DNA from 4 places in the Neobacillus sp. 114 genome. Region 1 is predicted to be linked to each of the others. Evidence: a T-box and tRNA genes for the amino acid it is inferred to sense, from the RefSeq annotation. Region 1 holds a T-box; the other regions hold tRNA genes.
What was found. The T-box of region 1 lies ahead of QNN06_RS24670 (valine--tRNA ligase). A T-box ahead of a tRNA ligase gene usually reads a tRNA of that ligase, here a tRNA-Val.
Positions count from the first base shown of each region.

Region 1 (5,254 bases):
CTTGCTCATTGGTGTGTTAACTTCAGCACGAATGTTTCGTACAGAGCGGATCATTTCCATCAGAAGCTTCATTTCCTGCGCCGCTTCTTCATCTGTATACTCAGGTTTTACCTCCGGCCATTTTGCTTCCGTAATCGATTCACCGGAATGAGGCAGGTTCTGCCAAATTTCCTCGGTGATAAATGGCATGAACGGGTGTAAAAGTCTCATTGTTTGATCTAATACGTAAGCTAAGATTGAACGGGTTGTTTTCTTAGCCGCTTCATCTTCACTGTATAAAGGAAGCTTCGCCATTTCGATATACCAGTCGCAGAAGTCATCCCAGATAAAGTTATATAAGGCACGGCCAACTTCACCGAATTCGTAGCGCTCTGACAGCTTTGTCACATGTTCAATTGTTTCATTTAAGCGTGTTAGAATCCATTTATCAGCAACTGACTTTTCTCCGCTGAAATCAATCTCTTCATAGGTAAGACCATTCATATTCATTAAGGCAAAACGGGAAGCATTCCAAATTTTATTGGCAAAGTTCCAGGTTGCTTCAACCTTTTCTGTACTGTAACGCAAATCTTGACCTGGTGAAGATCCTGTTGATAGGAAGTAGCGAAGTGCATCCGCACCGTACTTGTCGATTACCTCCATTGGGTCAACGCCGTTTCCAAGTGACTTACTCATTTTCCGGCCCTGCTCATCACGAACAAGCCCGTGAATCAGAACATCTTTAAATGGACGCTTGCCGGTAAATTCAAGGCTTTGGAAAATCATCCTTGAAACCCAGAAGAAGATAATGTCGTAGCCTGTTACCAGAACATCCGTTGAGAAGTAACGTTTGAAATCGGCTGATTCTGTGTCAGGCCAGCCCATAGTAGAGAACGGCCATAATGCTGAACTGAACCATGTATCTAATACATCTTTGTCCTGTTCCCAGTTTTCAATGTCTGCAGGTGCCTCGTGGCCAACATATACTTCACCAGTCTCTTTATGATACCAAGCCGGGATGCGGTGTCCCCACCATAACTGACGGGAAATACACCAGTCGCGGATATTTTCCATCCAGTGCAGATACGTTTTTTCAAAGCGGTCTGGAACAAAGTGAACTTTTTCTTCCTTGCTTTGAAGCGCAATTGCTTGATCAGCCAATGGCTGCATTTTAACAAACCATTGTGTTGATAGATAAGGCTCTACTACAGCTCCGCTGCGCTCAGAGTGGCCAACGGAATGCAGGTGATCTTCAATTTTAAACAGAACGCCTTGTTCTTGAAGGTCTTTAACAATTTGCTTACGGCATTCGAAGCGGTCAAGCCCTTGGTATTTACCGGCCTTTTCGTTCATGCTTCCATCTTCATTCATAACAAGAATACGCTCAAGATTATGGCGATTTCCGAGTTCAAAGTCGTTCGGGTCATGGGCAGGAGTAATTTTAACCGCACCTGAACCAAATTCCATATCGACATAATCATCGCCAACGATCGGGATTTCCCGGCCAACAATTGGCAGGATAACTGTTTTACCGATTAGGTGCTTATAACGGTCATCTTCAGGATGAACCGCAACCGCAGTATCGCCTAACATCGTCTCCGGACGAGTTGTTGCCACTTCAATATAGCCGGAACCGTCGGCTAACGGATACTTCATATGATAAAAGGCACCTTGAACATCCTTATAAATAACCTCAATATCAGATAAGGCTGTTTTTGTGGATGGATCCCAGTTGATAATATATTCGCCGCGATAGATTAAGCCTTTGTTGTAAAGGGTAACGAATACTTCGCGAACCGCCTTTGAAAGTCCCTCATCAAGAGTGAAACGCTCCCGGGTGTAGTCAAGTCCTAAACCTAACTTTGCCCACTGCTGGCGGATATGGGAAGCATATTCTTCCTTCCACTTCCATGTTTCCTCAACAAACTTTTCCCTGCCGAGGTCATAACGGCTTTTGCCTTCGCTTTTAAGCTTTTGTTCAACCTTTGCCTGGGTCGCGATTCCAGCATGGTCCATGCCAGGAAGCCAAAGAACATCATAGCCCTGCATCCGCTTCATGCGTGTCATGATATCTTGGAGAGTCGTATCCCATGCATGCCCTAAATGGAGTTTTCCTGTAACGTTAGGCGGCGGGATCACGATTGTATATGGCTGTTTTCCCTCATCATCTTTTGCTTCGAAAAATTTCCCTTGCAGCCACCATTCATAACGACCTTTTTCAATTGTTTGCGGGTCGTATTTGGTTGGCATCGTAATTTCTTTTGTTTCCAACTGAATTGCCTCCTTTTTATCTTTTAGAAACAACAAAAAACCCCATTCGTCATAAAAGGACGAATGGAGTTGCTTCGCGGTACCACCTTTTTTCCAATCATATTTATGATTGGCACTTCATCGGATAACGGATTTCATCCGTCTTCTACTACTGGGGCCTTTGGCCTGTTCACAGAAGAAGCTCTTGGGCGACCTTCCGATGTTCCGCTTAGGAAATCTTTCAGCTGCTGATTCCCCTCTCTAAAAGCTGGCTTTCACCGTACTCTTCCCTGTCAAAGCTTTGATTTTTAATTATATAGTTATACTACCCAAAAAACGGGGTTCACGTCAATCAGGTTAACCTTATTTTTTATAAATTATACTATATGCAAACAGGATACCGTCTGACTGCACTTATTAAGCTGTTTGATATTTTTCCTCTGAACTTCTAAGCGAATGATTACTTCTTTTCTTATTAAGGCAGGCTTCTGCTTTTGCAAGCGTCATGCCGATGGTTGCCCAAAATAACGGTGCTACCGGGACAACACTAATATTAAAAAACGCCTGAATTAAGTAACCAGTGATTGCTGAAAACAAACATAATAAGATTATTTTATCATTTCCCTTAGCCGCTTTTGCAGCTTGAAGGGTCCTCCATAAAATGATAGAAAGTAACAGAAGATAGACTAATAAGGCTGGTACCCCTAAAGTTATCGCCATATGCAAATATTCGTTATGGGCCTTATCCACTACCATGTCTCCGAATATTTTCTTTTTTTCCTTATCATTTGGAAAGACATATTCCAATGTGTCCGGTCCGGAACCAGTCCAAAAATAGTCATGGATTAATGGCAGGGATTTTCTCCAAATAAAAAACCGAAAGGACCCAACTTGATCTGTATTATCTTTTTCAACTAGCTTTTTAGAATCGGACACAACAGAAACTAAACGGTTAATATAGTTCCCTTGCTCCAAAACATTAATAGCAATGAATATTACCATAAGTGTAATAATTAATTTAGTCCAATTTTCCCATAGCTGTCTTCTCTTAAAGACAACCAAGAACGATATTAGAGTAAGTCCACAAAAGACTCCAACATAACCGCTTCTTGTCTGAGTGAAAAGCAATGCTATAAAAGCTAGTCCTATAATAAATAAGAAATACGTTGATTGCTTTCTATTTTTGGCAGTTAAATATAGTGATATCGTACCCAAAATAATTAATACAAGATAGGATCCAAAAAAATTAGCGTTATCAAAAAACGAATAACTTCTCGGGTCTAAAAGTTTCGAGCTGTTCCTTGGGAAAAAATCTAAAAAATAATGCTGCAAAACTCCATAAATGGAAGCCGGGATAGATACGATTGCCATACCTATGAAAATCTTCTGTATTTTGTTTACATCTAATAACTTATATGAAAATAGAAATATACTTAAATATGAAAAATAAGTTAAGATTCCTTCATACCGATATTTAGTCCCATACAACGAGGTTTTTAAGTTAACTGAAAAAATAGTTGAAATAATTGCTAAACAAAGAAAAATGACAACGATTAATTCCACTGATTGATATGGCTTTTTAAGATTCATTGTCCAATATTTTTTCCTTAATATGATAAACAGCCAACTACCCAAAACAAAAATATTTAAATAAGCAACCTTTGGCATGGTATAACTCGGATCATAGCCCCAAGGATAAATCATCAAAGGAAACGACAAAAGAAACCAAAACATTCAAATTACCCCTTATGTCACAAGTCCTGTGTAAAAACACCTAGTATTTCAATTACTTCTAATTATTCCATTTCTTTTCAATTTATTCAATCTGAATTTAAAGCGGTAAGTTTTAGATGAATTTTGGGGCATACACACAAATTCTCGAATATACATATGATAAGGGTAAATTGGGAAAGGGGGGGTTAGGGGTGAAGAATTTCCACAAATATAAACACCGTCCCTGGTTTAGAACGTTTCGGAGATTGTCCGGACAGCTGGTCGTCCCATTTATTATCTTTCAGTTTATACGAACTATTTTTCTGCCAACCATTTTTGATGTCTTGTTATTATCCCTTTTTATCGTCATTGCCATTTCCATTTATTTCGAAATTATTTAAGGAGCCCTATTTGCAGATAAATCCTGCTATTGGGCTCCTTCTTTTGCCTGCTGGGCTGCCTCTTGGGCTGCTTTTTGCTGGTTCTCGATTTCCGTCATTCGCATGACAATATATTCGGTATTTTTTAAATGCCAATAGCGATTCTGCAGCTGGCGGACATATTTTAACTCATTTTTCGGACGTGGCTTCCGATAATACTTTTCTGCCATTTGGATGATGGGTATTGGGTAGGCCAAGTAGCTGTTGAATAATAATTTTTCCTCCTGCTTAAATGGAAAGTATTTAAAATAATGATACACCAAACTGATCGCATCATCATTTCGCTTCGGACTTGTGTTTAAAGTCCTTGACACATACGGGAGCAGGTCATGGATTGGCGAGCCGTAACGGGCATTTTCAAAATTAATAAAATAGCCGTATCCCCGTTCATCATAAAGAAAATGATCGGATGAAAGCTTCCCGTGGACAACCACCATTCGGGCTTTCTCATTTTCCTTTGTGCTCTCATACCATTCTTCAAATTTTGCTTTTGAAAATCGGAGCGCCTGGCTGATTTCATTGTAATATAGGCAAAACAACAGTTCGAATGGTGACATATAGGTCTTCTTCTCACAATTATCAATGTAGCCATCAAGAAATTCCTGGTTTTTATCAAGCAGCTGCAAGGTTTTTTCGTAATGCTCGGCCCGCTCCTCCTTGTTTACTTCGATTTCCTTTGAGGAAACCGTATGAAGCCGGGCCAATTCGCGAAAAAGCTGCTGGCTTTTGTACTGGTGGTCTTCTCTTTGGTCGTTTGCCATCCAAGGCATGAGATAGTAAAGATTATTATCATGCAATACCGCATATCTGCCATCCATGGTAGGATATATTGGAACAATCCTGTTAAAGCCTCTTTGATAGAGATAATGGAC
Region 1 covers NZ_CP126144.1:5,018,361-5,023,614, forward strand. Annotated here, with positions in the region: gene QNN06_RS24670 (valine--tRNA ligase) at 1-2,250, opposite strand, end outside; T-box leader at 2,303-2,535, opposite strand; gene QNN06_RS24675 (O-antigen ligase family protein) at 2,647-3,963, opposite strand; gene QNN06_RS24680 (hypothetical protein) at 4,155-4,343, shown strand; gene ysxE (spore coat protein YsxE) at 4,370-5,254, opposite strand, start outside.

Region 2 (5,254 bases), 3.0 Mb from region 1:
TAGGGCGAAATAGTATGTAGTCGTAGACCCGAAACCAGGTGATCTACCCATGTCCAGGGTGAAGTCCAGGTAACACTGGATGGAGGCCCGAACCCACGCACGTTGAAAAGTGCGGGGATGAGGTGTGGGTAGCGGAGAAATTCCAATCGAACTTGGAGATAGCTGGTTCTCTCCGAAATAGCTTTAGGGCTAGCCTCACGTAGTTAGAGTCTTGGAGGTAGAGCACTGTTTGGACTAGGGGCCCTCATCGGGTTACCGAATTCAGACAAACTCCGAATGCCAATGACTTATCCGTGGGAGTCAGACTGCGAGTGATAAGATCCGTAGTCAAAAGGGAAACAGCCCAGACCACCAGCTAAGGTCCCAAAGTATACGTTAAGTGGAAAAGGATGTGGAGTTGCTTAGACAACCAGGATGTTGGCTTAGAAGCAGCCACCATTTAAAGAGTGCGTAATAGCTCACTGGTCGAGTGACTCTGCGCCGAAAATGTACCGGGGCTAAACGTATCACCGAAGCTGTGGGTGGACACCTTATGGTGTCCGCGGTAGGAGAGCGTTCTAAGGGCGTTGAAGCTAGACCGTAAGGACTGGTGGAGCGCTTAGAAGTGAGAATGCCGGTATGAGTAGCGAAAGATGAGTGAGAATCTCATCCACCGTATGCCTAAGGTTTCCTGAGGAAGGCTCGTCCGCTCAGGGTTAGTCGGGACCTAAGCCGAGGCCGAAAGGCGTAGGCGATGGACAACAGGTTGATATTCCTGTACCACCTCTTTATCGTTTGAGTGATGGGGGGACGCAGGAGGATAGGGTAAGCGCACTGCTGGATATGTGCGTGTAAGCAGTTAGGCTGGTGAATAGGAAAATCCGTTCACCTTAAGGCTGAGCTGTGATGCCGAGGGAATTATAGTACCGAAGTTCCTGATTCCACACTGCCAAGAAAAGCCTCTAGCGAGATAAAAGGTGCCCGTACCGCAAACCGACACAGGTAGGCGAGGAGAGAATCCTAAGGTGAGCGAGAGAACTCTCGTTAAGGAACTCGGCAAAATGACCCCGTAACTTCGGGAGAAGGGGTGCTTTTTGGGGTGAATAGCCCCGAAGAGCCGCAGTGAATAGGCCCAGGCGACTGTTTAGCAAAAACACAGGTCTCTGCAAAGCCGCAAGGCGAAGTATAGGGGCTGACGCCTGCCCGGTGCTGGAAGGTTAAGAGGAGGGGTTAGCGCAAGCGAAGCTCTGAATCGAAGCCCCAGTAAACGGCGGCCGTAACTATAACGGTCCTAAGGTAGCGAAATTCCTTGTCGGGTAAGTTCCGACCCGCACGAAAGGCGTAACGATCTGGGCACTGTCTCAACGAGAGACTCGGTGAAATTATAGTACCTGTGAAGATGCAGGTTACCCGCGACAGGACGGAAAGACCCCATGGAGCTTTACTGTAGCCTGATATTGAATTTTGGTACAGCTTGTACAGGATAGGTAGGAGCCTGAGAAGCCGGAGCGCCAGCTTCGGTGGAGGCGTCGGTGGGATACTACCCTGGCTGTATTGAAATTCTAACCCGCACCCCTCATCGGGGTGGGAGACAGTGTCAGGTGGGCAGTTTGACTGGGGCGGTCGCCTCCTAAAATGTAACGGAGGCGCCCAAAGGTTCCCTCAGAATGGTTGGAAATCATTCGCAGAGTGTAAAGGCACAAGGGAGCTTGACTGCGAGACCTACAAGTCGAGCAGGGACGAAAGTCGGGCTTAGTGATCCGGTGGTTCCGCATGGAAGGGCCATCGCTCAACGGATAAAAGCTACCCTGGGGATAACAGGCTTATCTCCCCCAAGAGTCCACATCGACGGGGAGGTTTGGCACCTCGATGTCGGCTCATCGCATCCTGGGGCTGTAGTCGGTCCCAAGGGTTGGGCTGTTCGCCCATTAAAGCGGTACGCGAGCTGGGTTCAGAACGTCGTGAGACAGTTCGGTCCCTATCCGTCGTGGGCGCAGGAAATTTGAGAGGAGCTGTCCTTAGTACGAGAGGACCGGGATGGACGCACCGCTGGTGTACCAGTTGTCTTGCCAAAGGCATCGCTGGGTAGCTATGTGCGGACGGGATAAGTGCTGAAAGCATCTAAGCATGAAGCCCCCCTCGAGATGAGATTTCCCATAGCGTCAAGCTAGTAAGATCCCTGAAAGATGATCAGGTTGATAGGTCAGAGGTGGAAGCGCGGTGACGTGTGGAGCTGACTGATACTAATCGATCGAGGACTTAACCAAGTCATGTTTTTAGGTGAACTCGTTCTAATTTACTTCTTCTGCATTATCTAGTTTTGAGGGAATGAAAAAATTTAAATTTCCTCTTGCAAAATATGAAAAAAACATTATAATAAAATAGTGTCTGATAAATGGTCTGGCGGTAATGGCGAGAAGGTCACACCTGTTCCCATCCCGAACACAGAAGTTAAGCTTCTCAGCGCCGATGGTAGTTGGGGCGAAAGCCCCCGTGAGAGTAGGACATCGCCAGGCTGTTATATTATTCCGCAGTAGCTCAGTGGTAGAGCTATCGGCTGTTAACCGATCGGTCGTAGGTTCGAGTCCTACCTGCGGAGCCATTTATGGAGAGCTGTCCGAGTGGCCGAAGGAGCACGATTGGAAATCGTGTATACGTTAACCGCGTATCAAGGGTTCAAATCCCTTGCTCTCCGCCATTATAAGTTTTTCAAAATGGCCCCTTGGTCAAGCGGTTAAGACACCGCCCTTTCACGGCGGTAACACGGGTTCGAATCCCGTAGGGGTCACCATTTAACGGAGGATTAGCTCAGCTGGGAGAGCATCTGCCTTACAAGCAGAGGGTCGGCGGTTCGATCCCGTCATCCTCCACCATAATGTTATCGCGGGGTGGAGCAGTCCGGTAGCTCGTCGGGCTCATAACCCGAAGGTCGCAGGTTCAAATCCTGCCCCCGCAATTCGGTCTGGTAGTTCAGTTGGTTAGAATGCCTGCCTGTCACGCAGGAGGTCGCGGGTTCGAGTCCCGTCCAGACCGCCACTTATTTTTTAGAATGTGGTATTGGAAATCATCTTAATTTGGCTCAGTAGCTCAGTCGGTAGAGCAAAGGACTGAAAATCCTTGTGTCGGCGGTTCGATTCCGTCCTGAGCCACCATTTTGATTCAATTTTGCCGGTATAGCTCAATCGGTAGAGCAACTGAATCGTAATCAGTAGGTTGGGGGTTCAAGTCCTCTTGCCGGCACTTGCAAGCAGCAAGTGCATAGTATAGATGGAGGGGTAGCGAAGTGGCTAAACGCGGCGGACTGTAAATCCGCTCCCTCAGGGTTCGGCGGTTCGAATCCGTCCCCCTCCACCATTTATAGGGGTATAGTTTAAAGGTAGAACGAAGGTCTCCAAAACCTTTGGTGTGGGTTCGATTCCTACTACCCCTGCCAATGCTGTAATGGCGGTTGTGGCGAAGTGGTTAACGCATCGGATTGTGGTTCCGACATTCGTGGGTTCGATTCCCATCAGCCGCCCCATTAATTTTTTATTGATGAATTAGTGAAAATGTTGTATTATTGGGCTATAGCCAAGCGGTAAGGCAACGGACTTTGACTCCGTCATTCGTAGGTTCAAATCCTGCTAGCCCAGTCAAATATGCGGAAGTAGTTCAGTGGTAGAACACCACCTTGCCAAGGTGGGGGTCGCGGGTTCGAATCCCGTCTTCCGCTCCAAATAATATGGCGGCATAGCCAAGTGGTAAGGCACAGGTCTGCAACACCTTTACCACCGGTTCGAATCCGGTTGCCGCCTCCATATTATGCCGGTGTGGCGGAATTGGCAGACGCGCACGACTCAAAATCGTGTTCCGTGAGGAGTGTCGGTTCGACCCCGACCACCGGTATCATAAAAACACTCATATTAATGTGAGTGTTTTTTATTTTGCATAAAGTTTGGCCAGCTGCATGAGTAGCGGGTTCTATTGTATTTTATTAGTCTCTTTTCGAAAAGATTGATGCTGGCCGAATATTAAAAATGGCTCTAATTTAGAAGGAATAACTTATTGCCTAGCTGTAAGCGACCTAAGACTTTGGAAAATAAACTTGTCCGGCCTTTCTATGCTCCTCTACTCTTGCAAAAGCTTAGCTTTCCTTTCACTTGATTAATCACAGAATCACTCCTCTTTTTTAAAGCTAATATCAATTCTACTCATATCATTCCATTAATTTTTTAAATAAAATATGGACAAAATATACCAATGCTTTCAGCGGACATACAAGGTTACTACACTATAGACAATTGGGAAGGGAACCCCTACATAATGTTTCAACACATCAGGAGGTAAAAAATGCACTATGTTATTTCAATCTTAGGTATTATAACTGTCGTGTTTGCCGCTTGGCTGGCAAGCTCGAATCGAAAAGAGGTAAAATTTATACCCATTATTGTGATGATTGCTATTCAAATAACCTTATCCATATTGTTGTTAAATACAGAGTTTGGCTTTATCATCATCCAAGGAATTTCAAAGGTATTCAGCAAATTGCTCGACTATGCAAATGAAGGAGTTTCCTTTGTGTTTGGCGGAATGGCGAATAAAGGAGAGGCACCATTCTTCTTAACTGTGCTGCTGCCAATTGTCTTCATCTCTGTATTAATAGGAATCCTGCAATATTTGAAAATTCTTCCGATCCTTATGAGAGGAATCGGATGGCTGTTAAGCAAAGTGAATGGCATGGGAAAGCTTGAATCTTATAATGCGGTTGCGTCGTTAATGGTCGGGCAATCGGAGGTTTTCATTACGGTAAAAAAACAACTGGGCATGCTTTCAAAAAAGCGTCTGTATACGCTCTGTGCCTCGGCGATGTCGACAGTATCGATGTCGATTGTTGGTGCCTATATGACGATGCTGGATCCAAAATATGTCGTCACAGCTTTAGTTCTAAATTTATTAGGCGGTTTTATCGTTGCATCGATCATCAATCCTTACGAGGTAAAGCCAAGTGAAGATATTTTAGAAATTCAGAATGTGGAGAAACAGTCCTTTTTCGAAATGCTGGGTGAGTATATCCTGGATGGATTTAAGGTTGCTGTTATTGTGGGTGCGATGCTGATTGGATTTATTGCTCTAATGGCGGCCATTAATAATGTATTTGAGTTGCTGTTCAGCATTTCTTTTCAGCAGTTATTAGGGTATCTCTTTGCTCCCATTGCCTTTATTATGGGGATTCCATTATCTGAGTCAGTCAGTGCTGGCGGGATTATGGCAACGAAGCTGGTGACCAATGAATTCG
Region 2 covers NZ_CP126144.1:1,577,700-1,582,953, forward strand. Annotated here, with positions in the region: rRNA gene QNN06_RS07770 (23S ribosomal RNA) at 1-2,246, shown strand, start outside; rRNA gene rrf (5S ribosomal RNA) at 2,379-2,495, shown strand; tRNA gene QNN06_RS07780 (tRNA-Asn) at 2,507-2,581, shown strand; tRNA gene QNN06_RS07785 (tRNA-Ser) at 2,587-2,677, shown strand; tRNA gene QNN06_RS07790 (tRNA-Glu) at 2,696-2,770, shown strand; tRNA gene QNN06_RS07795 (tRNA-Val) at 2,777-2,852, shown strand; tRNA gene QNN06_RS07800 (tRNA-Met) at 2,862-2,935, shown strand; tRNA gene QNN06_RS07805 (tRNA-Asp) at 2,939-3,015, shown strand; tRNA gene QNN06_RS07810 (tRNA-Phe) at 3,056-3,131, shown strand; tRNA gene QNN06_RS07815 (tRNA-Thr) at 3,147-3,219, shown strand; tRNA gene QNN06_RS07820 (tRNA-Tyr) at 3,249-3,333, shown strand; tRNA gene QNN06_RS07825 (tRNA-Trp) at 3,339-3,412, shown strand; tRNA gene QNN06_RS07830 (tRNA-His) at 3,424-3,499, shown strand; tRNA gene QNN06_RS07835 (tRNA-Gln) at 3,540-3,611, shown strand; tRNA gene QNN06_RS07840 (tRNA-Gly) at 3,620-3,694, shown strand; tRNA gene QNN06_RS07845 (tRNA-Cys) at 3,703-3,776, shown strand; tRNA gene QNN06_RS07850 (tRNA-Leu) at 3,783-3,864, shown strand; gene QNN06_RS07855 (NupC/NupG family nucleoside CNT transporter) at 4,309-5,254, shown strand, end outside.
Region 2: it has a tRNA-Val gene. The T-box ahead of QNN06_RS24670 (valine--tRNA ligase) is inferred to sense a tRNA for this amino acid. The anticodon was not compared.

Region 3 (5,254 bases), 1.7 Mb from region 1:
CATCGTTGTTGAGATAAATTCTAAAAGTTGAATAATAATTTCATTTCCTGCCGCTTTGGCGATGGCTGTATGTAACAGATAATCCGAATCCCATCCATTCATAGTTGGATTAGCGAAAATATCTGCCATTAACTGCAGATCTGCTTCTTTTCTATGTATAGCGGCAAGCTCAGCAATCCCTGGTTCTAAAATCTTTCTAACTTGATAAAGTTCACTGATATCTCTTGGTTGGGTAAGCAGCAAATGATTGTTGAAGAGTCTCGTTGAGTCAAATTCCAAAATATAGGTTCCTTCTCCCTGCTTTACATCGACTATACCTTTTCCTTTTAATGTCGTAATAGCATCACGGACTGCAGAACGGCCAACACCAAACATTTCACATAGTTCCCTGACAGAAGGAAGTTTTTCTCCCACCTGAAACGTACCGGATCTAATCATCTCCTCGATTTGCTCAGCAACAGAATCGGACACTTTCTTAGTCGAGATCTTTTGAATTTGCAAACATCTCCCCCCTTCCTTTCAGATATCACATATCTGATAAGTTTAGATTACTTTTATTAAAACACTTTTAACAAAAAAGTTCAATGAATTTTCAGAATAAAATATTTATTGATGCATGGGGACGGTTCTTTTGCCTCAAATGATGGGCGGAAACGGCTCAAGACTAAGAAGGTTCGGACGCTTCCGATTCTTTTTTAAGCGAATTTGTCCGAAGGTGCCCCAGATTCGGACACTTCCGGACTTTTTTCAGACAATTTTGTCCGAAGGTTGTCAAGTTCGGACACTTCCACTTCTTTTTAAAACGATTTTGTCCGAAGGGTACACAGGTTCGGACGCTTCCACCCCTTTTTAAAGCGATTTTGTCCGAAGGTTACACAGGTTCGGACGCTTCCACCTCTTTTTCACTCGATTTTGTCCGAAGACTGCACATCAAGTACTTCAGACTTTTTAGGAAACCTTGGTAGAGAGTATTTCTAAGTGATCTTCGACGATATTACTGCATCAAAATTTCAACCTTTAAGCTTTACTTCACAAAAAAAGACAACCATTTCAGTTGTCTTTTTGTTTGCCCGGCGGCGTCCTACTCTCACAGGGGCTTTTGCCCCAACTACCATCGGCGCTGAGAAGCTTAACTTCCGTGTTCAGGATGGGAACGGGTGTGACCTTCTCGCCATTGCTACCGGACATATTTTATTTAAGTATAATACCGGTGGTCGGGGTCGAACCGACACTCCTTGCGGAACACGATTTTGAGTCGTGCGCGTCTGCCAATTCCGCCACACCGGCATGATATGGAGGCGACAACCGGATTCGAACCGGTGGTAAAGGTGTTGCAGACCTGTGCCTTACCACTTGGCTATGCCGCCATATTGTTTGGAGCGGAAGACGGGATTCGAACCCGCGACCCCCACCTTGGCAAGGTGGTGTTCTACCACTGAACTACTTCCGCATATTGGCTGGGCTAGCAGGATTTGAACCTACGAATGACGGAGTCAAAGTCCGTTGCCTTACCGCTTGGCTATAGCCCAATAATGGAGCGGGTGATGGGAATCGAACCCACAACAACAGCTTGGAAGGCTGTGGTTTTACCACTAAACTACACCCGCATTAGATGGGGCGGCTGATGGGAATCGAACCCACGAATGTCGGAACCACAATCCGATGCGTTAACCACTTCGCCACAACCGCCATATTGATTTTTATAAAAAATTTAATTGGTGGCGGTCTGGACGGGACTCGAACCCGCGACCTCCTGCGTGACAGGCAGGCATTCTAACCAACTGAACTACCAGACCGAATTGCGGGGGCAGGATTTGAACCTGCGACCTTCGGGTTATGAGCCCGACGAGCTACCGAACTGCTCCACCCCGCGATAATAAGAAAGTATTAAGTTTACGCCATGCTAAAAGCTAACGCCTGACTGTATTAATCTTCAAAAGTATATTCAAGAAAGAGATCAATTGATACACTCTAAAATAAATAACAGTCTTATGGCGGAGGAAGAGGGATTCGAACCCCCGCGCGGTTTAACCCGCCTGTCGGTTTTCAAGACCGATCCCTTCAGCCGGACTTGGGTATTCCTCCGAATAATTGGTAGCGGCGGAGGGGATCGAACCCCCGACCTTACGGGTATGAACCGTACGCTCTAGCCAGCTGAGCTACACCGCCAAATATATGATTTCTATGGTGGAGCCTAGCGGGATCGAACCGCTGACCTCTTGCATGCCATGCAAGCGCTCTCCCAGCTGAGCTAAGGCCCCATAATTTTTTTGAAAAAATGGTCGGGAAGACAGGATTCGAACCTGCGACCCCTTGGTCCCAAACCAAGTGCTCTACCAAGCTGAGCTACTTCCCGGTGAATGAAATTTGATGGCGCGCCCGACAGGAGTCGAACCCATAACCTTCTGATCCGTAGTCAGACGCTCTATCCAATTGAGCTACGGGCGCATTATTAGTTTTATTGAAAAATTGGAGCGGAAGACGGGATTCGAACCCGCGACCCCCACCTTGGCAAGGTGATGTTCTACCACTGAACTACTTCCGCAAATAAATGGTGCGGGTGAAGGGAGTCGAACCCCCACGCCCGAAGGCGCCAGATCCTAAGTCTGGTGCGTCTGCCAATTCCGCCACACCCGCAAAAGAAGTAATTATTTGAAGTGGTGCCGGCTAAAGGACTTGAACCCTCAACCTACTGATTACAAGTCAGTTGCTCTACCAATTGAGCTAAGCCGGCATTTATGGTGGAGGATGACGGGATCGAACCGCCGACCCTCTGCTTGTAAGGCAGATGCTCTCCCAGCTGAGCTAATCCTCCATTTTTGGTGACCCCTACGGGATTCGAACCCGTGTTACCGCCGTGAAAGGGCGGTGTCTTAACCGCTTGACCAAGGGGCCATTTTAAAAATTTTATTATGGCGGAGAGCAAGGGATTTGAACCCTTGATACGCGGTTAACGTATACACGATTTCCAATCGTGCTCCTTCGGCCACTCGGACAGCTCTCCATAATATGAAAGAAGCGACAGTGAATATTTTCGCACATCTATACTTTTATATCAACGAACAATTTCTTCCAAATTCATTTTAGGGGAAGAAAAAAGACAGAAAGTAAAATTTCTGTCTTAGCCCGGCGGCGTCCTACTCTCACAGGGGCTTTCGCCCCAACTACCATCGGCGCTGAGAAGCTTAACTTCCGTGTTCGGGATGGGAACGGGTGTGACCTTCTCGCCATTACTACCGGACCTATTGAATTATAGGTTTCATTCCCTCAAAACTAGATAATGCAGAAGAAGTATAGTAAAAACGAGTGCGCCTTACTTAATAATGACTTGGTTAAGTCCTCGATCGATTAGTATCAGTCAGCTCCACACGTCACCGCGCTTCCACCTCTGACCTATCAACCTGATCATCTTTCAGGGATCTTACTAGCTTGACGCTATGGGAAATCTCATCTCGAGGGGGGCTTCATGCTTAGATGCTTTCAGCACTTATCCCGTCCGCACATAGCTACCCAGCGATGCCTTTGGCAAGACAACTGGTACACCAGCGGTGCGTCCATCCCGGTCCTCTCGTACTAAGGACAGCTCCTCTCAAATTTCCTGCGCCCACGACGGATAGGGACCGAACTGTCTCACGACGTTCTGAACCCAGCTCGCGTACCGCTTTAATGGGCGAACAGCCCAACCCTTGGGACCGACTACAGCCCCAGGATGCGATGAGCCGACATCGAGGTGCCAAACCTCCCCGTCGATGTGGACTCTTGGGGGAGATAAGCCTGTTATCCCCAGGGTAGCTTTTATCCGTTGAGCGATGGCCCTTCCATGCGGAACCACCGGATCACTAAGCCCGACTTTCGTCCCTGCTCGACTTGTAGGTCTCGCAGTCAAGCTCCCTTGTGCCTTTACACTCTGCGAATGATTTCCAACCATTCTGAGGGAACCTTTGGGCGCCTCCGTTACATTTTAGGAGGCGACCGCCCCAGTCAAACTGCCCACCTGACACTGTCTCCCACCCCGATAAGGGGTGCGGGTTAGAATTTCAATACAGCCAGGGTAGTATCCCACCGACGCCTCCACCGAAGCTGGCGCTCCGGCTTCTCAGGCTCCTACCTATCCTGTACAAGCTGTACCAAAATTCAATATCAGGCTACAGTAAAGCTCCATGGGGTCTTTCCGTCCTGTCGCGGGTAACCTGCATCTTCACAGGTACTATAATTTCACCGAGTCTCTCGTTGAGACAGTGCCCAGATCGTTACGCCTTTCGTGCGGGTCGGAACTTACCCGACAAGGAATTTCGCTACCTTAGGACCGTTATAGTTACGGCCGCCGTTTACTGGGGCTTCGATTCAGAGCTTCGCTTAGCAGCTAACCCCTCCTCTTAACCTTCCAGCACCGGGCAGGCGTCAGCCCCTATACTTCGCCTTGCGGCTTTGCAGAGACCTGTGTTTTTGCTAAACAGTCGCCTGGGCCTATTCACTGCGGCTCTTCGGGGCTATTCACCCCAAAAAGCACCCCTTCTCCCGAAGTTACGGGGTCATTTTGCCGAGTTCCTTAACGAGAGTTCTCTCGCTCACCTTAGGATTCTCTCCTCGCCTACCTGTGTCGGTTTGCGGTACGGGCACCTTTTATCTCGCTAGAGGCTTTTCTTGGCAGTGTGGAATCAGGAACTTCGGTACTATAATTCCCTCGGCATCACAGCTCAGCCTTAAGGTGAACGGATTTTCCTATTCACCAGCCTAACTGCTTACACGCACATATCCAGCAGTGCGCTTACCCTATCCTCCTGCGTCCCCCCATCACTCAAACGATAAAGAGGTGGTACAGGAATATCAACCTGTTGTCCATCGCCTACGCCTTTCGGCCTCGGCTTAGGTCCCGACTAACCCTGAGCGGACGAGCCTTCCTCAGGAAACCTTAGGCATACGGTGGATGAGATTCTCACTCATCTTTCGCTACTCATACCGGCATTCTCACTTCTAAGCGCTCCACCAGTCCTTACGGTCTAGCTTCAACGCCCTTAGAACGCTCTCCTACCGCGGACACCATAAGGTGTCCACCCACAGCTTCGGTGATACGTTTAGCCCCGGTACATTTTCGGCGCAGAGTCACTCGACCAGTGAGCTATTACGCACTCTTTAAATGGTGGCTGCTTCTAAGCCAACATCCTGGTTGTCTAAGCAACTCCACATCCTTTTCCACTTAACGTATACTTTGGGACCTTAGCTGGTGGTCTGGGCTGTTTCCCTTTTGACTACG
Region 3 covers NZ_CP126144.1:3,295,330-3,300,583, forward strand. Annotated here, with positions in the region: gene QNN06_RS16025 (FadR/GntR family transcriptional regulator) at 1-501, opposite strand, end outside; rRNA gene rrf (5S ribosomal RNA) at 1,069-1,185, opposite strand; tRNA gene QNN06_RS16035 (tRNA-Leu) at 1,206-1,287, opposite strand; tRNA gene QNN06_RS16040 (tRNA-Cys) at 1,294-1,367, opposite strand; tRNA gene QNN06_RS16045 (tRNA-Gly) at 1,376-1,450, opposite strand; tRNA gene QNN06_RS16050 (tRNA-Gln) at 1,455-1,529, opposite strand; tRNA gene QNN06_RS16055 (tRNA-Gly) at 1,534-1,607, opposite strand; tRNA gene QNN06_RS16060 (tRNA-His) at 1,614-1,689, opposite strand; tRNA gene QNN06_RS16065 (tRNA-Asp) at 1,720-1,796, opposite strand; tRNA gene QNN06_RS16070 (tRNA-Met) at 1,800-1,873, opposite strand; tRNA gene QNN06_RS16075 (tRNA-Ser) at 1,993-2,085, opposite strand; tRNA gene QNN06_RS16080 (tRNA-Met) at 2,093-2,169, opposite strand; tRNA gene QNN06_RS16085 (tRNA-Ala) at 2,186-2,261, opposite strand; tRNA gene QNN06_RS16090 (tRNA-Pro) at 2,280-2,356, opposite strand; tRNA gene QNN06_RS16095 (tRNA-Arg) at 2,372-2,448, opposite strand; tRNA gene QNN06_RS16100 (tRNA-Gly) at 2,471-2,545, opposite strand; tRNA gene QNN06_RS16105 (tRNA-Leu) at 2,553-2,637, opposite strand; tRNA gene QNN06_RS16110 (tRNA-Thr) at 2,659-2,734, opposite strand; tRNA gene QNN06_RS16115 (tRNA-Val) at 2,740-2,815, opposite strand; tRNA gene QNN06_RS16120 (tRNA-Glu) at 2,821-2,895, opposite strand; tRNA gene QNN06_RS16125 (tRNA-Ser) at 2,914-3,004, opposite strand; rRNA gene rrf (5S ribosomal RNA) at 3,125-3,241, opposite strand; rRNA gene QNN06_RS16135 (23S ribosomal RNA) at 3,329-5,254, opposite strand, start outside.
Region 3: it has a tRNA-Val gene. The T-box ahead of QNN06_RS24670 (valine--tRNA ligase) is inferred to sense a tRNA for this amino acid. The anticodon was not compared.

Region 4 (5,254 bases), 2.0 Mb from region 1:
CCGTCTACATGAACCCAATGTGGCGCTTGACGGGGGAGTTGATGGACTTGACATTCAGCGAAGAGTAGCAAAAGAAGCACCCCTTTGGCTGAAAACCGGAGGGCACTTATTGATTGAGACGAGCAAAATGCAGGCACCTCAAACCGTTGAAATTTTCTCTCAAAATGGGCTAATACCACATTTGGTACACTATGGCGAACTAGACTCTACTATAGTAATTGGTACCAAACCCTTACCAGAATAAATACGGAAAGCAAATCTTCATAATAAACTTGGGATTTGCATAAAAAAACCTCCAAACATCGTATTTGGAGGTTTTTGCTTAACGTCTTTTCGGAGAAATTCATTCAGGTTAGAATATCTTTATTTCCCCCTAACTTCGTTAAACCATTGATACTATTGAGTTGCTTAAAGTTTGAAATACGCGCCTTAGAGGATTCGAACCTCTGACCGTACGCTTAGAAGGCGTATGCTCTATCCAGCTGAGCTAAAGGCGCATGATATTTATGGCGGAGAAGGAGGGATTTGAACCCTCGCGCCGGTTGCCCGACCTACACCCTTAGCAGGGGCGCCTCTTCAGCCTCTTGAGTACTTCCCCATAAAAAAAAAATGGCTCCGCAGGTAGGATTCGAACCTACGACCGTTCGGTTAACAGCCGAATGCTCTACCACTGAGCTACTGCGGAACAATTAGAATTATTTATAATGGTGGGCCTAAATGGACTCGAACCATCGACCTCACGCTTATCAGGCGTGCGCTCTAACCAGCTGAGCTATAGGCCCATATATTGCGGGGGCAGGATTTGAACCTGCGACCTTCGGGTTATGAGCCCGACGAGCTACCGGACTGCTCCACCCCGCGATAATAAGAAAGTATTAAGTTTACGCCATGCTAAAAGCTAACGTAGGACTGTATCAATCTCAGAAAGCTTATTCAAGCAGCAGCTCGATTGATACAACTCGCAGACTATTCACAGAAGCAACGCTCGTTGCTCCACCCCGCGATAATGAATAAAATGTTTATGGCGGAGGAAGAGGGATTCGAACCCCCGCGCGGTTTAACCCGCCTGTCGGTTTTCAAGACCGATCCCTTCAGCCGGACTTGGGTATTCCTCCGAAATAATAAATTGGTAGCGGCGGAGGGGATCGAACCCCCGACCTTACGGGTATGAACCGTACGCTCTAGCCAGCTGAGCTACACCGCCAAATTACATATTTAAATCTAATGGTGGAGCCTAGCGGGATCGAACCGCTGACCTCCTGCGTGCAAAGCAGGCGCTCTCCCAGCTGAGCTAAGGCCCCATTGATTTTAGTGAGAATGGTCGGGAAAACAGGATTCGAACCTGCGACCCCTTGGTCCCAAACCAAGTGCTCTACCAAGCTGAGCTATTTCCCGAAAGTTGAATTAAATTTGATGGCGCGCCCGACAGGAGTCGAACCCATAACCTTCTGATCCGTAGTCAGACGCTCTATCCAATTGAGCTACGGGCGCATTATTTAATAAATGGTGCCGAGGACCGGAATCGAACCGGTACGGTAGTCACCTACCGCAGGATTTTAAGTCCTGTGCGTCTGCCAGTTCCGCCACCCCGGCAAATATGGAGCGGAAGACGGGATTCGAACCCGCGACCCCCACCTTGGCAAGGTGGTGTTCTACCACTGAACTACTTCCGCAATATTTAAATGGTGCGGGTGAAGGGAGTCGAACCCCCACGCCTTGCGGCGCCAGATCCTAAGTCTGGTGCGTCTGCCAATTCCGCCACACCCGCAAACTTTAAATGGTGAGCCATGAAGGACTCGAACCTTCGACCCTCTGATTAAAAGTCAGATGCTCTACCGACTGAGCTAATGGCTCAAAAATGCAAAAAAATAAATGGTGGAGGATGACGGGATCGAACCGCCGACCCTCTGCTTGTAAGGCAGATGCTCTCCCAGCTGAGCTAATCCTCCGTAAATGGTGACCCCTACGGGATTCGAACCCGTGTTACCGCCGTGAAAGGGCGGTGTCTTAACCGCTTGACCAAGGGGCCATTATAAATTTAGGCAAAATAATAGCCCTATAAGGGCTTAGCCTGGCAGCGTCCTACTCTCACAGGGACTTGCGTCCCAACTACCATCGGCGCTGAGAAGCTTAACTTCCGTGTTCGGGATGGGAACGGGTGTGACCTTCTCGCTATTGCTACCAGACTATTTTTAGAGGTTTTCATTCCCTCAAAACTAGATAATGAAGAAGAAGTATAGTAAAAACGAGTTTGCCTTACTTAATATGACTTGGTTAAGTCCTCGATCGATTAGTATCAGTCAGCTCCACACGTCACCGCGCTTCCACCTCTGACCTATCAACCTGATCATCTTTCAGGGATCTTACTAGCTTAACGCTATGGGAAATCTCATCTCGAGGGGGCTTCATGCTTAGATGCTTTCAGCACTTATCCCGTCCGCACATAGCTACCCAGCGATGCCTTTGGCAAGACAACTGGTACACCAGCGGTGCGTCCATCCCGGTCCTCTCGTACTAAGGACAGCTCCTCTCAAATTTCCTGCGCCCACGACGGATAGGGACCGAACTGTCTCACGACGTTCTGAACCCAGCTCGCGTACCGCTTTAATGGGCGAACAGCCCAACCCTTGGGACCGACTACAGCCCCAGGATGCGATGAGCCGACATCGAGGTGCCAAACCTCCCCGTCGATGTGGACTCTTGGGGGAGATAAGCCTGTTATCCCCAGGGTAGCTTTTATCCGTTGAGCGATGGCCCTTCCATGCGGAACCACCGGATCACTAAGCCCGACTTTCGTCCCTGCTCGACTTGTAGGTCTCGCAGTCAAGCTCCCTTGTGCCTTTACACTCTGCGAATGATTTCCAACCATTCTGAGGGAACCTTTGGGCGCCTCCGTTACATTTTAGGAGGCGACCGCCCCAGTCAAACTGCCCACCTGACACTGTCTCCCACCCCGATAAGGGGTGCGGGTTAGAATTTCAATACAGCCAGGGTAGTATCCCACCGACGCCTCCACCGAAGCTGGCGCTCCGGCTTCTCAGGCTCCTACCTATCCTGTACAAGCTGTACCAAAATTCAATATCAGGCTACAGTAAAGCTCCATGGGGTCTTTCCGTCCTGTCGCGGGTAACCTGCATCTTCACAGGTACTATAATTTCACCGAGTCTCTCGTTGAGACAGTGCCCAGATCGTTACGCCTTTCGTGCGGGTCGGAACTTACCCGACAAGGAATTTCGCTACCTTAGGACCGTTATAGTTACGGCCGCCGTTTACTGGGGCTTCGATTCAGAGCTTCGCTTGCGCTAACCCCTCCTCTTAACCTTCCAGCACCGGGCAGGCGTCAGCCCCTATACTTCGCCTTGCGGCTTTGCAGAGACCTGTGTTTTTGCTAAACAGTCGCCTGGGCCTATTCACTGCGGCTCTTCGGGGCTATTCACCCCAAAAAGCACCCCTTCTCCCGAAGTTACGGGGTCATTTTGCCGAGTTCCTTAACGAGAGTTCTCTCGCTCACCTTAGGATTCTCTCCTCGCCTACCTGTGTCGGTTTGCGGTACGGGCACCTTTTATCTCGCTAGAGGCTTTTCTTGGCAGTGTGGAATCAGGAACTTCGGTACTATAATTCCCTCGGCATCACAGCTCAGCCTTTATGGTGAACGGATTTTCCTATTCACCAGCCTAACTGCTTACACGCACATATCCAGCAGTGCGCTTACCCTATCCTCCTGCGTCCCCCCATCACTCAAACGATAAAGAGGTGGTACAGGAATATCAACCTGTTGTCCATCGCCTACGCCTTTCGGCCTCGGCTTAGGTCCCGACTAACCCTGAGCGGACGAGCCTTCCTCAGGAAACCTTAGGCATACGGTGGATGAGATTCTCACTCATCTTTCGCTACTCATACCGGCATTCTCACTTCTAAGCGCTCCACCAGTCCTTACGGTCTAGCTTCAACGCCCTTAGAACGCTCTCCTACCGCGGACACCATAAGGTGTCCACCCACAGCTTCGGTGATACGTTTAGCCCCGGTACATTTTCGGCGCAGAGTCACTCGACCAGTGAGCTATTACGCACTCTTTAAATGGTGGCTGCTTCTAAGCCAACATCCTGGTTGTCTAAGCAACTCCACATCCTTTTCCACTTAACGTATACTTTGGGACCTTAGCTGGTGGTCTGGGCTGTTTCCCTTTTGACTACGGATCTTATCACTCGCAGTCTGACTCCCACGGATAAGTCATTGGCATTCGGAGTTTGTCTGAATTCGGTAACCCGATGAGGGCCCCTAGTCCAAACAGTGCTCTACCTCCAAGACTCTAACTACGTGAGGCTAGCCCTAAAGCTATTTCGGAGAGAACCAGCTATCTCCAAGTTCGATTGGAATTTCTCCGCTACCCACACCTCATCCCCGCACTTTTCAACGTGCGTGGGTTCGGGCCTCCATCCAGTGTTACCTGGACTTCACCCTGGACATGGGTAGATCACCTGGTTTCGGGTCTACGACTACATACTATTTCGCCCTATTCAGACTCGCTTTCGCTGCGGCTCCGTCTCTTCAACTTAACCTCGCATGCAATCGTAACTCGCCGGTTCATTCTACAAAAGGCACGCCATCACCCATGAATGGGCTCTGACTACTTGTAGGCACACGGTTTCAGGATCTCTTTCACTCCCCTTCCGGGGTGCTTTTCACCTTTCCCTCACGGTACTGGTTCACTATCGGTCACTAGGGAGTATTTAGCCTTGGGAGATGGTCCTCCCTGCTTCCGACCGGATTTCACGTGTCCGGCCGTACTCAGGATCCACTCAGGAGGGAACGAAGTTTCGACTACAGGGCTTTTACCTTCTATGGCCGGCCTTTCCAGACCGCTTCATCTACCCCGTTCCTTTGTAACTCCATGTTGAGTGTCCTACAACCCCGAAAGGCAAGCCTTTCGGTTTGGGCTGTTCCCGTTTCGCTCGCCGCTACTCAGGGAATCGCGTTTGCTTTCTCTTCCTCCGGGTACTTAGATGTTTCAGTTCCCCGGGTCTGCCTTCAATACCCTATGTATTCAGGTAAAGATACTGTTCCATTACGAACAGTGGGTTTCCCCATTCGGAAATCTCCGGATCGGCGCTTACTTACAGCTCCCCGAAGCATATCGGTGTTAGTCCCGTCCTTCATCGGCTCCTAGTGCCAAGGCATTCACCGTGCGCCCTTTCTAACTTAACCTAAAAGGTTTTTACTCTTAAAAATAAGAGAGAAAAACTAAAATGGCGAT
Region 4 covers NZ_CP126144.1:608,297-613,550, reverse strand. Annotated here, with positions in the region: gene QNN06_RS02960 (putative protein N(5)-glutamine methyltransferase) at 1-244, shown strand, start outside; tRNA gene QNN06_RS02955 (tRNA-Arg) at 424-497, opposite strand; tRNA gene QNN06_RS02950 (tRNA-Ser) at 508-598, opposite strand; tRNA gene QNN06_RS02945 (tRNA-Asn) at 611-685, opposite strand; tRNA gene QNN06_RS02940 (tRNA-Ile) at 706-782, opposite strand; tRNA gene QNN06_RS02935 (tRNA-Met) at 788-861, opposite strand; tRNA gene QNN06_RS02930 (tRNA-Ser) at 1,023-1,115, opposite strand; tRNA gene QNN06_RS02925 (tRNA-Met) at 1,128-1,204, opposite strand; tRNA gene QNN06_RS02920 (tRNA-Ala) at 1,226-1,301, opposite strand; tRNA gene QNN06_RS02915 (tRNA-Pro) at 1,319-1,395, opposite strand; tRNA gene QNN06_RS02910 (tRNA-Arg) at 1,415-1,491, opposite strand; tRNA gene QNN06_RS02905 (tRNA-Leu) at 1,505-1,593, opposite strand; tRNA gene QNN06_RS02900 (tRNA-Gly) at 1,599-1,673, opposite strand; tRNA gene QNN06_RS02895 (tRNA-Leu) at 1,684-1,768, opposite strand; tRNA gene QNN06_RS02890 (tRNA-Lys) at 1,779-1,854, opposite strand; tRNA gene QNN06_RS02885 (tRNA-Val) at 1,874-1,949, opposite strand; tRNA gene QNN06_RS02880 (tRNA-Glu) at 1,955-2,029, opposite strand; rRNA gene rrf (5S ribosomal RNA) at 2,070-2,186, opposite strand; rRNA gene QNN06_RS02870 (23S ribosomal RNA) at 2,271-5,205, opposite strand.
Region 4: it has a tRNA-Val gene. The T-box ahead of QNN06_RS24670 (valine--tRNA ligase) is inferred to sense a tRNA for this amino acid. The anticodon was not compared.